DNA from 3 places in the Heyndrickxia faecalis genome. Region 1 is predicted to be linked to each of the others. Evidence: predicted binding sites of a transcription regulator. Region 1 holds the regulator's gene; each other region holds the start of a gene.

What was found. Region 1 encodes Rex, which represses fermentation and respiration genes when NADH is low (regulators of the CRP and FNR family bind a similar motif). Its sites were predicted from a motif close to TTGTGAAATATTTCACAA; they were not measured.
Region 2: a site for Rex is predicted at 2,605-2,622, ahead of ABR335_RS09375 (DUF1641 domain-containing protein). Genes of this name have one in related genera too.
Region 3: a site for Rex is predicted at 2,174-2,191, ahead of ABR335_RS04710 (formate/nitrite transporter family protein). Genes of this name have one in related genera too.

The regions. Positions count from the first base shown of each region.
Region 1 covers NZ_CP158453.1:351,006-355,650, reverse strand. The annotation lists gene ABR335_RS01725 (CPBP family intramembrane glutamic endopeptidase) at 1-656, shown strand, start outside; gene ABR335_RS01720 (YdiK family protein) at 656-850, shown strand; gene tatC (twin-arginine translocase subunit TatC) at 887-1,651, opposite strand; gene ABR335_RS01710 (redox-sensing transcriptional repressor Rex) at 1,802-2,485, opposite strand; gene ABR335_RS01705 (transposase family protein) at 2,939-4,249, shown strand; gene ABR335_RS01700 (ABC-F family ATP-binding cassette domain-containing protein) at 4,514-4,645, shown strand, end outside.
Region 2 covers NZ_CP158453.1:1,921,972-1,926,616, reverse strand. The annotation lists gene ABR335_RS09385 (glutamate-5-semialdehyde dehydrogenase) at 1-1,035, opposite strand, end outside; gene proB (glutamate 5-kinase) at 1,036-2,130, opposite strand; gene ABR335_RS09375 (DUF1641 domain-containing protein) at 2,707-3,156, shown strand; gene ABR335_RS09370 (NAD(P)/FAD-dependent oxidoreductase) at 3,191-4,372, shown strand; gene ABR335_RS09365 (DHH family phosphoesterase) at 4,524-4,645, opposite strand, start outside.
Region 3 covers NZ_CP158453.1:1,020,375-1,025,019, reverse strand. The annotation lists gene ABR335_RS04720 (amino acid ABC transporter permease) at 1-493, shown strand, start outside; gene ABR335_RS04715 (amino acid ABC transporter ATP-binding protein) at 506-1,243, shown strand; gene ABR335_RS04710 (formate/nitrite transporter family protein) at 1,306-2,142, opposite strand; gene ABR335_RS16815 (hypothetical protein) at 2,810-2,977, opposite strand; gene ABR335_RS04705 (IS630 family transposase) at 2,984-3,859, opposite strand; gene ABR335_RS04700 (hypothetical protein) at 4,006-4,257, shown strand; gene ABR335_RS04695 (iron-containing alcohol dehydrogenase) at 4,623-4,645, opposite strand, start outside.

The DNA.
Region 1 (4,645 bases):
TGCTCTACTATGCCGGGGTGAACGTTTTCCACGAACCGGCAGACAGCATGCGGACATTGACGCCCCCGCTTTGGACCGTCATCAGCTTTATCATCGGGCTGATCATCGTCCTGTACTTTTTAAGAAAAGCCGCAAAGAAAGAAACAGACCGGACTGAACCGCTTCCGGCCGCGCCATCCGCCATATGGGCAATAGGCGGCGTCTTTCTTTGTTTCTTTGCCCAGACTGCAGCCGCGATCATTGAATCATTATTCGGTGCCCCGGCTGCCTCCAACAATACGCAGCAAATCATGGCGCTGATTGAAAGATTTCCGCTCGTCATCCTCATCAGCTCGATCGCAGGGCCGATTCTCGAGGAAATCGTTTTTCGGAAAATCATTTTCGGCACGCTGCGCAGGCGCTTTTCATTCCTTTTATCCGGTATTGTCAGCTCGGTTATTTTCGGACTCGCGCATACCGAACCGAGCCACTTGTTTTTATATTCCCTTTTAGGGCTGACGCTCGCTTATTTATACGAGAAAACAAACCGGATCACCGTTTCCATGTTTGCGCATGTTTCCATGAACACGATTGTGGTCGTGAGGCTGCTTTTGCACCCGTCCGTTCTGCAGACATCCGTACATGAAATTTACAGCTCAATTGGAGGACTTCTATAATGAGACCACTTTTTTCAGGGATTGTAAACTGCCTGCTCGGGGCTTTGTTCACTTATTTTGCCATTCAGCAGGTACAAGTGGGCGGCTGGGGCTTTTTTTCTTATTTACTGCTGTTGATTGCAACATTGGATCTGGGTTCCGGCATCAGGCTGATCTTTCTCCATTTCAAGCTGAAAAACTCAGTGAAAAAATAAAAGCCGTTTTCCGGCTCCGTCCGGAAAACGGCTTTCTTATTCAGAAGCAATCGTCTGTTCATCCATTGGCATTTCTTTTGCCGCTTTTTTGGCATTGCGGTACGCCATTTTCGAAATCAGTGTGCTTGCTTCATACAGCAAAACGAGTGGAACAAAGGTAATCAGCTGCGAAAACACGTCCGGCGGGGTGATGATGCCGGCAGCTGCAATCAAAGCAAGATACGCATATTTTCTTACCTTTTTCAACAGTCTCGGCGTAATGATGCCAAGCCGGGTCAGAAACAGGACCACGACCGGCATTTGGAACACAAAGCCAAACGGAAGCGTGATCTCTAGCAGAAACTGAATATACTCCCGGATCCCGATCACCGCACGAATGCCCATTTCATTTGACAAGCCCATCATAAACTTCACCATCAGCGGACAAAGCACGAAATAGGAAAAAGAAACGCCGGCTATAAAAAGCAAGATGGAAACAGGAATGTAACTTAATGTCAGTTTCTTTTCTTTCTCATACAGCCCCGGGCTTATAAACGCCCAAAGCTGGTACAAAATCACCGGCAGGGTCAATAGGCATGCGATCACAACCGAAACTTCCATAAAAACCTTAATAGGATCGGTTACCCTGAAGGCATTCATCGTGAACATGCCGGCATTTTTGGCATGCTGCAAATAACGTATAACAGGTTTTGCGGTAAAAAAGCCAACAACCAGGGCAAACAGAAAGAAAATGAGAACGGTAATTAACCGCTTTCTCAATTCCTGGATGTGTCCGGTAACCGGCATTTTTTTCGTATTCATCGCCGTTCCCCTTTAAGTGCCGGCGTTGAATCCGCCCTTTTCCCTTTGCACGCCACAGCCAAATCCGGCCATTGCCATTTGCGCCTGCATTCCGTTTTCAATCGGGCCACCCCCTGTACCCACTATGATAACGGAAAAAAAGCTTTTTGGCTATGGCTTCGCAACCGGCTCTTTTGTTTCTTTCAAATTTTCTTCATCATTTGAATAATGTTTTAAAAAGTAGATCAGTGCCTGCAGTTCCACGGCCAGGTCAATATGATGGACGCGGATATCCGGCGGCACGTTCAGCCGGGCAGGTGTAAAGTTTAAAACGCCTTTTACATTTGTACTGGCAAGCTCGTCTGTCACTGCCTGGGCACTGGAAGCGGGGACCGTCAAAATCACAACCGTCACATCTTCCGCGCAAAGCCGTTCTCTTAATTCGTCCATGCTGTAAACAGGCACATTGCCAACATGGCTCCCCACCTTCCCGGGGTCATTGTCAAATGCCATCACAATCCGTGCGCTGTTATTCTTCGAAAAATTGTAATTCAAAAGGGCTGTACCGAGGTTCCCAACGCCAACCAGCGCTACATCTGTGATCTCATCCTGGTTCAGCGTCTTGCCGAAAAAAGACAATAAATATTTTACATTATAACCATAACCTTTTTTTCCAAGTGCCCCGAAGTAGGAAAAATCCCTGCGTATCGTAGCGGAGTCGACTTTCACCGCTTCACTCAGTTCCGCCGAGGATACCCTTTGCTTGCCAAGTGTATATAAATTTCTCAGGTACCGGTAATATAATGGAAGCCGTTTTGCAGTGGCTTGCGGTATTTTTACTGATTCATCCTTCATGTGAAATCCCCCAAGTTGAAAGCTTAAGTTTTTTGTGCTGTTGGTTCCAATCGTGCGTCCATTCCAGAATGGCAGCGCTGCCATTCTTCATTATAATATTACTCCTATCTGAGCAAAGAAAAAATATGTTTTAAAAAAATGCCTGCATGCGTCTTTTTCTCTCTCCAACTATGTTAAATATATCACAAGTAAGCATTTTTTTCATGGGTTTTTACGAATTTATGTGAAAAGTTTTTTGACAAATTCCGATCACGCAGCTCTGAGGAGTAAAAATTTTTCGTGATAATTTAAGTATCCCCCCCAAAAATACGGCCAAATATGTAATAATTTAAATAATTAGAGCTTGCTGGACGAATATTTTGGTATGGCTTAGTGACAAGTCGAATACAAGCTAAAATTTGATTCGTTCAGCAAGCCCTAATTAAACTTGGCTGTTTTGAGGGGGTTTTTATTTTGGTTACTAGAAAAGAAAAAAGAAATCGTGAAAAAGAAGCAAATTATTTTTTCGAGTTCCTTAAAATTCAGAAGCATTTTTTCAAAGACCTGATGAATAACCTAAAAAAGGTAGCAGACCACCGACATCAAAGCTATATCACTTATGGTCCAGAGGTCCTTTTATTTACGATGATGTTGAAAAATATGACCGGCCTAAAATCCATGAGAAACATGAGTGAGCGTTTTAATAAAGAAGAATGTATTAAAAATGTAGGGAAGGTGTTAGGCTTAGATTTTCTTGAAGAACTTCCACATTATGATACAATTAACGACTTTTTATCTGGCTTAGATGTAAATGAATTAGAAAAAATTAGAACGTATATGATTAAAGAATTATTGAAAAAAAGGTCTCTCGAGTCTTATCGAATTGAAGGAAAGTACTGGGGTGTCATCATTGATGGAACTGGATTACACACCTTTCATAAGAAACATTGTAAACACTGCCTGAGACGGGCATATACAAATAAAGAAACAGGAGAAACGAACGTACTTTATATGCACCATGTACTTGAAGCCAAGCTTGTCGTGGGGGATATGGTCTTCAGTATTGCCTCCGAATTTATCGAAAATGAATCAGAAAATGTTTCTAAGCAAGATTGTGAATTAAAAGCCTTCGACAGGCTGGCAAAGAAAATAAAAAAAATATTTAAAAGACTACCGATTTGTATCTTGGGAGATAGTCTCTATGCATGTGAAACGGTATTTAATCTGTGCAGGGCGCACAAATGGAAATATATATGCAGATTTAAGGAAGGGAGAATTAAAAGTATCTCGACGGAGTTTAAGGCAATAAAAGAGCTGGAACAAAGTAAGGATCAGAATTCATTAGTTTGGGTGAATGATATTGCCTACAAAGACAGAACGGTCAATCTGATGGAGGCCACAATGAAAACAGAGGATGGGAAATCGAAAGAGTATGTATTTATAACGGATATTAAAATCACGAAAAAGAACGTGGAACGACTCATCGCTGCAGGAAGAAGCCGCTGGAAGATTGAAAATCAAGGATTTAACGAACAAAAAAATAATCGTTACAATATAGAACATGCCAATAGCCAAAACTACACAGCCATGAAAAATCATTATTTATTAGTTCAAATAACAGATATTATTAGACAGCTGTTTGAAAAAGGTTCGTCAATCTTAAAAGCACTCAAAAAAACGGCAAAAGAAAAATCCTCAAATCTGTTGGAATCGTTTCGGACACGCATTTTAACAGACGAGGATTTCACCCATTTAAGTAAGCCAATACAAGTAAGGTTTACTTAATGGTTATATTATAGCAAAGGATGTGATGTAAAAAAAGGTTTTTTTGAAGTTATCCACAATTTTAAAAAAGAAATTTGCAAATTCGGCTCTTTTTGACTTTGAAAGCAGAAAAAATAGATGGAAAAATTTTCTAAATGTGGATAAGTCATTTTATCATAAAACATCTAAAAATTGATGAATTTACTCTTCAGAACTGCGATCACGCCGGTTGAGTTGCAGTTCGCCTTCCTGTACACTTACAATGGTATAGAGGTGAACATAAAGATGATGTTGCTGCAAGTTCAACAAGTCACAAAATATTATGGCGCTGAACTTATTTTATCGGATATAAAATTAGAAATTCAAACAAAAGACCGGATTGCCTTGGTCGGGAGAAACGGGGCCGGCAAATCGACC
Region 2 (4,645 bases), 1.6 Mb from region 1:
TTCTGTTACAATCGCCTCTGAATGTTTTGTGCCGTAACGGTTGATGTGCCGGATCGCTTCATCTGTATCTTCCACCGTTTTGACGCTGATTTTAAGCGCGAGGTATTCGCAATACCAGTCCTCTTCCGCCGCCTCTTTTGCAGCCGGAAAAATTTTTCGCACCGGCTCGTCTCCGTAAATCTCCACCCCTTTTTCGGCCAGTGCGCTAAGCAGCTTTTCACCGTGCTGGGCGAGCCAATGCGCATGGATTAAAAGCGTTTCGATAGCATTGCAGACGGATGGGCGCTGTGTTTTTGCATTGACTGCGATCCGCACGGCCATTTCCGGCTGTGCTGTTTCGTCAATATATAAATGGCAATTGCCCGCCCCGGTTTCAATCACCGGTACAGAAGCTTCGCGGACAACAGTATCAATCAGCTTTTTCCCGCCTCTCGGGATTAAGACATCAAGATAATCACGAAGGTGGAACATTTCTGTTGCCGCCTCCCTGCCTGTATCTTCGATGAGCTGGACGGCATCTTCAGGAAAGCCTGTCTCCGCCAATGCGCGGTGAATGGAAGAGACGAGCGCCTGATTTGAGCAGATGGAAGACGAGCTTCCCCTTAAAATGACCGCATTGCCCGTTTTGATCGCAAGCGTGGCAGCATCGACCGTAACATTCGGGCGCGCTTCGTAAATCATGCCGATGACACCGACCGGCACTTTCTTTTTGAGGATGAGCAATCCGTTTTCTTTCTTGATTTCCTCGACCGTTTCCCCGACCGGATCTCTTAATTTCACAAGCAGCCGGACCGCTTCTGACATATCATGGATCCGCTTCTCGTTCAGCATCATCCTGTCGAGTATATTTTCCGGAAGGCCCGCCCGGCTCCCCCGCCTGAGGTCTTTTTTGTTTTCGAAAATGATCGTTTCCCGGTCCTCAAGCAAAACACGGGCAATCGCCAAAAGCGCTTTGTTTTTTTCTTCCGTTGTTTTTTTGGCGAGTACCATGCTGATATTCTTCGCTTTTTTTCCTTTTTCTGCGGCTTCAGACATTTAACCCAGCCCCTTTCTGTTTAAAGGCACCCAATGATCGCGGTGAATGACTTCTTCTGCTGCCCGCCCGCTAGGCCTCATAAGCACGCGCAACAGCTCTTCTGCACCGTAAAGCACTTCCCCTTTTCCAAGCAGCCCTTTTGCGCCGTAGACGTCCACGACATCGCCTTTTTGGAATGTGCCGGAAATTTTTTGAATGCCTGCCGGAAGCAGGCTGCTCCCTTTTTGCAGCAAAGCCTGTTCCGCGCCGCGGTCAATGTATATTTTTCCGGCACTTTCCGAAAACAGCGCGATCCATTGTTTCCGGCTCTTTACAGCTGGGCGGGTGGCTCCGATATACGTGCCGTCCCCTTTTCCTTCGAGTATCCTGACGAGTTTATCGCACCCTTTTCCTTTTCCAATAAACACCCGGACGCCGAGGGAAACCGCTGTATTTGCGGCTTTTAACTTTGACAACATGCCGCCTGTTCCTGCTTTCGACCCGGCGCCTCCAGCCATTTTCATCATCTCGGGCGTAATATGATCGATAAAATCAATGCGCTGCGCACAACGGTCGTATTTTGGATTCGTGCTGTACAGCCCATTTACATCCGTTAAAATGATGAGGCATCCGGCGTGGACAAGCCCGCTGACAAGCGCTGACAGCATATCATTATCGCCGAAAGTCAGTTCTGAGACCGACACGGAATCATTCTCATTGATAACTGGGATGACGCCGCGGCGCAAAAGTTCTGTTATCGTTGAATAAGCGTTATGGTACCGGTCTTTTGTGGAAAAATCTTTCCGGGTCAACAAAATTTGCGCCGGTATTAAGCCGTAAGTACCGAGCGCTTCCCTGTAACGCTGGATGAGCACACTCTGGCCGATAGCAGCAGCAGCCTGCTTCCCTTTTAACGTGACGGGCCGCGCCGGGTAACCGAGCAGCCGGAACCCGCACGCGACGGCGCCGGATGAAACGACGACCACCTCATGCCCGGCTTTGTGCAATGCGACAAGGGCGCCGATATGATCGGCAAACTTCTGTTCATCGATTTCACCGGCGTCATTTGTTAAAGAACTGCTTCCGATTTTTACGACGACTCTGTTTTTCTCCATGGCTTTTCTCTCCTTCTAAAAAAGGTGAAACAAAAAGGCCTTTCCGTCCCTGTAAAAAGGACGAAAAGGCCTTGCTTTTCGCGGTACCACCTTTTTTGGGCGACATTTGCGCCCCGCTCTTTTTTGATAACGCAAAACTTTGCGCCCGGTTTTCCGGGACTCGGAAGGCAGGTTCGGCAGGCCGCCTGCTGCTGCACCTTTCAGCCTGTGGGTGCCGCTCTCTTATGCAAGGGTGATCCGCCTACTATTCCTTCGTTCACGTTCAGTATTTTTAATTATCTTACAACAGCAGTCGCAGAAATGCAAGCAAAATATTTTGCTATGCATAACCCAGGCAGCCGGGACAGAAAATAAGCTTACATGCGGATTTCCCCCGAAAATGGAAAGCAAATTACTTTCTATACGGTGAAAATTTGATATACTAGTCATGTATGAGGTTTCATCACCTTTCTTTGTGAATCTTGGTACGTAATTATGGGAGGAAATTCACAATTAGGAGGGGGGAATCAGGGAACCCGTATATTTTTTTGCATCTACATATGTGTGGGAATTCCATCAGAAAAGGAGAAATAGAAGATGGCAGAAACTTCAGCTCAAAAAGGCAATCCTGAAGAAAAACCGGAAGTAACCCCGGAAACGGCAGTCGTACAGAAAGATTTGCTGGATCAATTATTGGATCCGGAAATCCAGCAATCTTTGACGGTGTTGGTTGAAAGCCTGCCGAAAATGGCCGAACTGGTCACCATGTTAAACAAAGCCTATGATTTTGCGCAATCCATTATGACAGATAAAGTGCTGGTCAATGATTTTAAAGGCGGATTTCTAGGCTTTCTGGATCCCGTTGCCGAAAAAGCAAAGGGGCTTGCCCAAACTGCGATTGAAGCAAAAGACCGTGCCGAGACGTCCACAGACACAATCGGATTGTTCGGCCTGTTGAGGTTGCTGAAAGATCCGCAAGCCCAGAAGCTGTTCCGTTTCCTGCAGTCTTATCTTGCAGTCGCGGAAGAACGCAGCAAACAGCAGTAAGGTGAATGAGAACTAATGAAAACGGGGGATCCATATGAGTAAAAAAATTGTCATTTTAGGGGCCGGTTATGGCGGCCTGTTATCTGCGTTATCAGCGCGTGAATATTTGTCAAAAGACGATGCAGCGATCACGGTCGTAAACCGTGTGCCGGACCATCAAATTATTACGGAATTGCACCGTCTGGCGGCGGGCGGCGTTTCTGAAAAACGGGTGTCGCTTCCGCTCAGAAAACTGTTTAAAGGTAAAGATGTCGACGTTCAGGTGGATGAAGTCACAAAAATCTCGCCTGATTCGAAAGAAGTATCGCTCGGAAGCGGCTTTAAGCTGAATTACGATGTGCTCGTTGTCGCACTCGGCAGCGAAACAGCTTTCTTCGGCATTCCGGGCCTTGAAGAAAACAGCTTTCTGTTAAAATCAGTGGACGATGCGAAACGCATTCATGCCCATATCGAGTCCTGCCTTGCGCAGTATGTCAAAACGAAAAACAAAGCGGATGCCACATTTGTTGTCGGCGGTGGCGGCCTGACCGGGATTGAACTGGTTGGTGAGCTGGCGGACAAGGTGCCGGTATGGTCGAAAAAATTTGCGATCGACCCTTCCGAAATCTCGCTTATTTGTGTCGAAGCGGCGCCTTCCATTTTGCCGAACTTCGCGCCAAATCTGATTGAGCGGGCAACGAAGAGCCTGGAAGCGCGCGGCGTGCAATTTTTCACAGGCATCCCTGTTACAAAATTCCAAGACAATGTCGTGGAATTAAAAGACGGCCAGAAAATCGAAACGAAGACGCTTGTCTGGACGGGCGGCGTGCAAGGAAACCGTGTCGTTGCGAATTCCGGGATTGAAGTAAACCGCGGGCGTGCAACGGTAAACGCCTTTTTGCAATCCACTTCCCACCCGGATGTGTTTGTTGCAGGCGACAGCGCGGTTGTCTTCCCGTCAGAAGGCGCACGCCCTTATCCGCCAACAGCACAAATGTCATGGCAAATGGGCGAATTGATCGGCTATAATCTTTATGCTTATTTAAAAGGCGGAAAAATGCAGACGTTCCAGCCGGTCAACTCCGGTACGCTTGCAAGCCTCGGCAGAAAAGATGCCATTGCGTTTATCGGGGAAAACCAAACGCAATTAAAAGGCTTCCCTGCTTCCGCTATGAAAGAAGCAAGCAATATTCGTTACCTGGCCCATATTAACGGGTTATTCTCACTTGTATATTAAGGAAAAAGGCGCATCCAAACGCGGATGCGCCTTTTTTAAGCCTCTTTTTCCCCGGCAAACCTAAGTTGCAGGCCGCGCTTTTTTTTCGTGCAAATTGGCCGCAACCGGCTCTATACCTGCACGAAAAAAAGCCCGGCATCACCGGGCAGCTTTACAAACCACTTTTGCTTCTTTTTTTCTTTTTGTCCATATATTCCAAATACGCCTCATCGTGGGTAAGCCATGCTTGGAACTGGCGCTTTACAAATTTTTCCGCTTCTTCAAAGGCAGAAA
Region 3 (4,645 bases), 670 kb from region 1:
CTATGTCTCAGCAATCCGCGGAACCCCGTTGCTTGTGCAATTATTTATCATTTTTTACGGGCTGCCGTCTGTGCACATTACCATTGGTTCTTTTCCAGCCGCCATTATCGGCTTTTCGCTCAATGTCGGCGCGTATGCATCAGAAATTATCAGGGCAGCGATTTTGTCGATTCCAAAGGGACAATGGGAAGCAGCCTATTCGATCGGGATGAACTATTCACAGGCTTTGAGAAGAATTGTACTCCCACAGGCCGTCCGCGTATCGGTACCGCCACTTTCTAATACGTTTATCAGTCTCGTGAAGGATACGTCTCTTGCTTCCTTGATTTTGGTGGCCGATCTGTTCCGTAAAGCCCAGGAAATTGCCTCCACCACTTATCAATTTATGCTGCTGTATGTCGAAGCGGCCTTTTTGTACTGGGTGATTTGTTTGATTCTCTCAATAATCCAGCAAAAATTGGAAGGCCGTTTTGATAAATACATCAGCAAGTAAGGAGGGACCTGTATGATTCGAATAGAAGGGTTACATAAACAATTCGGCAACCTTGAAGTGCTAAAAGGAATTGACTTAACCATTGAAAAAGGGAAAGTGATCGTCATCATCGGCCCATCCGGTTCTGGTAAAACCACGCTGCTTCGCTGCATGAATGCTCTTGAAGTTCCAAATCAAGGCAGAGTACAGATCGGTGATGTATCCGTTGACTTTTCCCAACATCCCGGTAAAAAAGAACGCGCGGCTTTGCGGCAAAAATCCGGCATGGTTTTCCAACAGTACAATCTTTTCCCGCATAAAACGGTTCTCGAAAATGTGATTGAGGGGCCCATCATTGTAAAAAGGAAAAACCGCCAGGATGCAGTAAAAAAAGCTGAAATACTGCTGGAAAAGGTAGGCCTGCTTGATAAAAAAGATGCGTATCCGGCAAGCCTTTCCGGCGGTCAGCAGCAGCGCGCCGGGATTGCGCGGGCGCTTGCGATGGAGCCGGAAGTAATGCTGTTTGACGAACCGACATCCGCACTGGACCCGGAACTTGTGAGCGGCGTGCTGAATGTGATGAAGGAGCTTGCTGAAGAAGGGATGACAATGGCCGTTGTCACACACGAAATGCGGTTTGCCCGCGAAGTTGCAGACAAGGTGATTTTCATGGATGGCGGTGTCATCCTGGAGCAAGGCAAACCGGAAGAAGTATTCCATCATCCAAAAAACGCACGGACCAAGCAATTCCTGCAGCTGATTCAAAGCTAATGAAACGGATCAGGTTTTTCGATATAAAACGAGCTGCCCTCTATCAGGCAGCTCGTTTTATATTACTTGATTTTTTCAGCCGAAAAAGGGGATACGGTGTGTGTGTCAACAACAGCAACCGGCACTTTTTCTTTTTTCTTTGATGTTAAGAAGGCGTACATGGCACCGACAAAGACGCCGCCGCCAATCATATTGCCGAGCGTTACCACACCAAGGTTGTGCAAAATGCCCACGAGTGTAATGGTATCCGGGTGTGGTGCGGCAAGTGCCAGCGAGAACAGCACCATATTGGCAATGCTGTGTTCGTAGCCTGAAATGACGAAGCCAAACACGAGCAGCATCATCGAAGCGATTTTAGCCCCGTCTCCCTTTACGTTTATCGGAACCCAGAACCCTAAACAAACAAGCCAGTTACAAAGAATCGAACGGAAAAACATTTGGGCCGTCGTCAGGCTAATTTTCCCACCAACAACCGACATTAAAAACTGGCTGTTATCCGAATCCGCATAGAGTCCGCTGTAATGGATAAACAGCGCGAAAATCGCCGCACCGATCAAATTTCCGGCATACGTTGCCACCCAGTTTGTGAGCGCATCTTTCCAAGTTGTCGCTTTTTTTACCGTGCTCATTGTCATCATCATCGTATTGCCGGTAAAAAGCTCGCCGCCGCCAAACATAATAAGCACAAGCGCTGCGCCAAAAAATATTGAAGCCATAAAGGAAGTAACCGGAGACTTCGCATCAAAAAACGGCTCAGCAAGACGGTAACATATTATAATGGCAAAACCGATGAACATACTTGCCAACGCTGCTTTTGTCACATAACGAAGCAAGGATTCTTCCAGATATTTTTTCTTATTTAATGCCATTTGAACAACAGATTCAACGGCCTCGTACATAAACACCATCTCCAACATGAAAAATGTTTAATTGTGAATCATATCACAAACAACTGCCTTTCTATCATATCCCCTTTTTCCCTGTTTGTGTTTGTATATATTTTGAACGTTTATGAAGCGATTACACGAGAAAAGACTATTGATAGGCCGTCAGAGCTGCCCTATTTTACAAGCCAAAATCCGAGAAAATATTATATGTATATAATATTCATATTTAACAAAAAAATATTTCTATTAAAGTCCTTTTTCATTAAAATAAGTTACAGAAAGAGAAGATTTGAGGAAGGATATAGAAAAAAATTAATTGAACGGAAAATTGCGGAGGGTACAAATGCTGCAAAGTCATTCTTATCGAATACTACATAATAAACTCAGTTTGGTTTGTCTTCTCCTTATTTTATTCATTCCTTGTGTGGAAATCATACAATTACTTATCAACCAAATCCAGTTTGGTGATAAGTGGGATCCTGCTTTTGCATTTTTCCTGACAGGCTCAAGCAGAGCGCATGGAGCACAAATCGTCTTAATTTGGTTTTTGCCAATTTATTTCTTGATTGCTTTTTCGGACGATGCCATATTGGATTATAAATTGGGATACAGAAATGTAGTCGTTAATAAAATCGGAATCAAAAAATACTGTTCAGAAAAGATACTATATAAGATGAACTTAAGTTTTTGACAGCTCTAATCTAACAAGCAGCCGGTCAATGACTTCTTGGCTCTTTTGGCTGGCTTGTTTCATAAATTCCGCCACGTGGGAGCGAATTTGGTAAAATTTGCTGAAAAAGACGTTGTTTACGACATCTTGCTTTAGCCACTTCCATAATCCTTCCACTGGGTTCTACTCAGGGCTGTATTTAGGAAGAAAAACAAATTCCATTCGTGGATTTTCTTTCAGGAAATCCTTGATAAATTGTGATTGATGCACTTTGCTGTTGTCCAAAACCATTACAATTTTACCTTGCGGGTATTTACTTAAAATGAGTTCTACAAAACGTCTAAAGGCCAAGGAATTACTTTTTTCTTCTTCATAGTGCGTAATTTCGCCGGTTTCATAGTTTATGGCAGCGAACAGCTTTGCACCCTTATGCTGGCCGTATGTTTTGATTTTTCGCTGCTGTCCTTTTGGGAACCAGTTATACTGCAGAGCCTGATAAGCACGGATGAATGCCTCATCTTCGAATAACAGGTGATCGATGATCCCATTCTCCAGTTGCTGTTTTAGCTTTAGGAAAGTGACTTCTTTGAATGCTTTTTGCTCTTCAGGATCTGCTTTTGCCAAAGTATATGTGGCCTTTGTATAGCTAAACCCAAGCCGGTGTAACATTTTAGAAACGCCCCTTGGGGTATACGACTGTTGAAATTCACGCTGGATCCAATCGGCGATTAACGGGAGCGTCCAAGTGTATTTTGCTTCGAACCCAACTTCTGCAGGGGTTTTGTTTATAATGGTTTCGGCCAACTGCTTTTGTTGATCTTCCGTTAATTTCTCAGGTTTACCTGTTGGTTTTTTCATTTGAAGGCTGGAGATTCCTCCTTCTTCATAAGCATGACAGTAATTCATGACCGTTTGCCGGGTACGTCCTATAATCTTAGCAATTTCTGGATAAGTCCGGCCTTCTAAATGTAACAGCACAGAGAGATAACGCTCATAAAGATGTTTATCCCTTGTGTTTTGCATAGCGTTTCGCAATTGTTCAAGTTCTTGATTCAACATTTTTTCTCCGCCCTTTTTAGGATAGTTACAATCTATATACCCAAAAAAGGACCGAGGAAGTGAGCAAAAATGATTAATTCGTTTTATATAGATTAAAAAAAGATAAGAATGGAGATTACTTCATTCAACATTCCGGTTATTACAGAGTGGGAAAACAACTGCAAGAAGGAAAATATAGATTGTCTTTTGTTGACCATGAAAAAACGCATAACCGAAAACCATTTGTACAAATCACCTCATCAGATAGTACTATCCGTCAATCTTATTCATTTGAAAAGAAAAACCAAAGACAAATTAAATTGAACCTTAAAAATCAGGAAATATTAGAAATCCATAAAGGTTTCTCAAATGAATACCAAAATTACGTTATTTTGCTACAACCGCTGAGCAAATCATAAATTCCAAAACGGGCGATGAACGTACGATTTGTGTGCTTGTCGCTTTGTCTAATTTTACGTAACCCCTCCTAGGTAAACCATCAGGGAGCCATTTGCTTTGAATCTCTCGTATGGTTCTTCTAAAGGGGATTTTTTTCGTCCCTCTCCAATCCAACAGGCTCATCTTCCACTTGCCCAGAACCTGGTATGCATTGCGGGCGGTGGTTGCAATCCGGAAAATTTGCGCCAGCTGTTTTTTCCGTCGCGACATGGACGCCTGTCTTTTGAAAAAAGGTATAGACAAAAAATACCTGCAGGCCGGACACTTGGAAAAAGTGCCCAGCCTGCAGGTGCCAGTTTACTCAAATTCCCCTCCGTCTTCTTCCTTACATCGCTGCTTTTATAATCG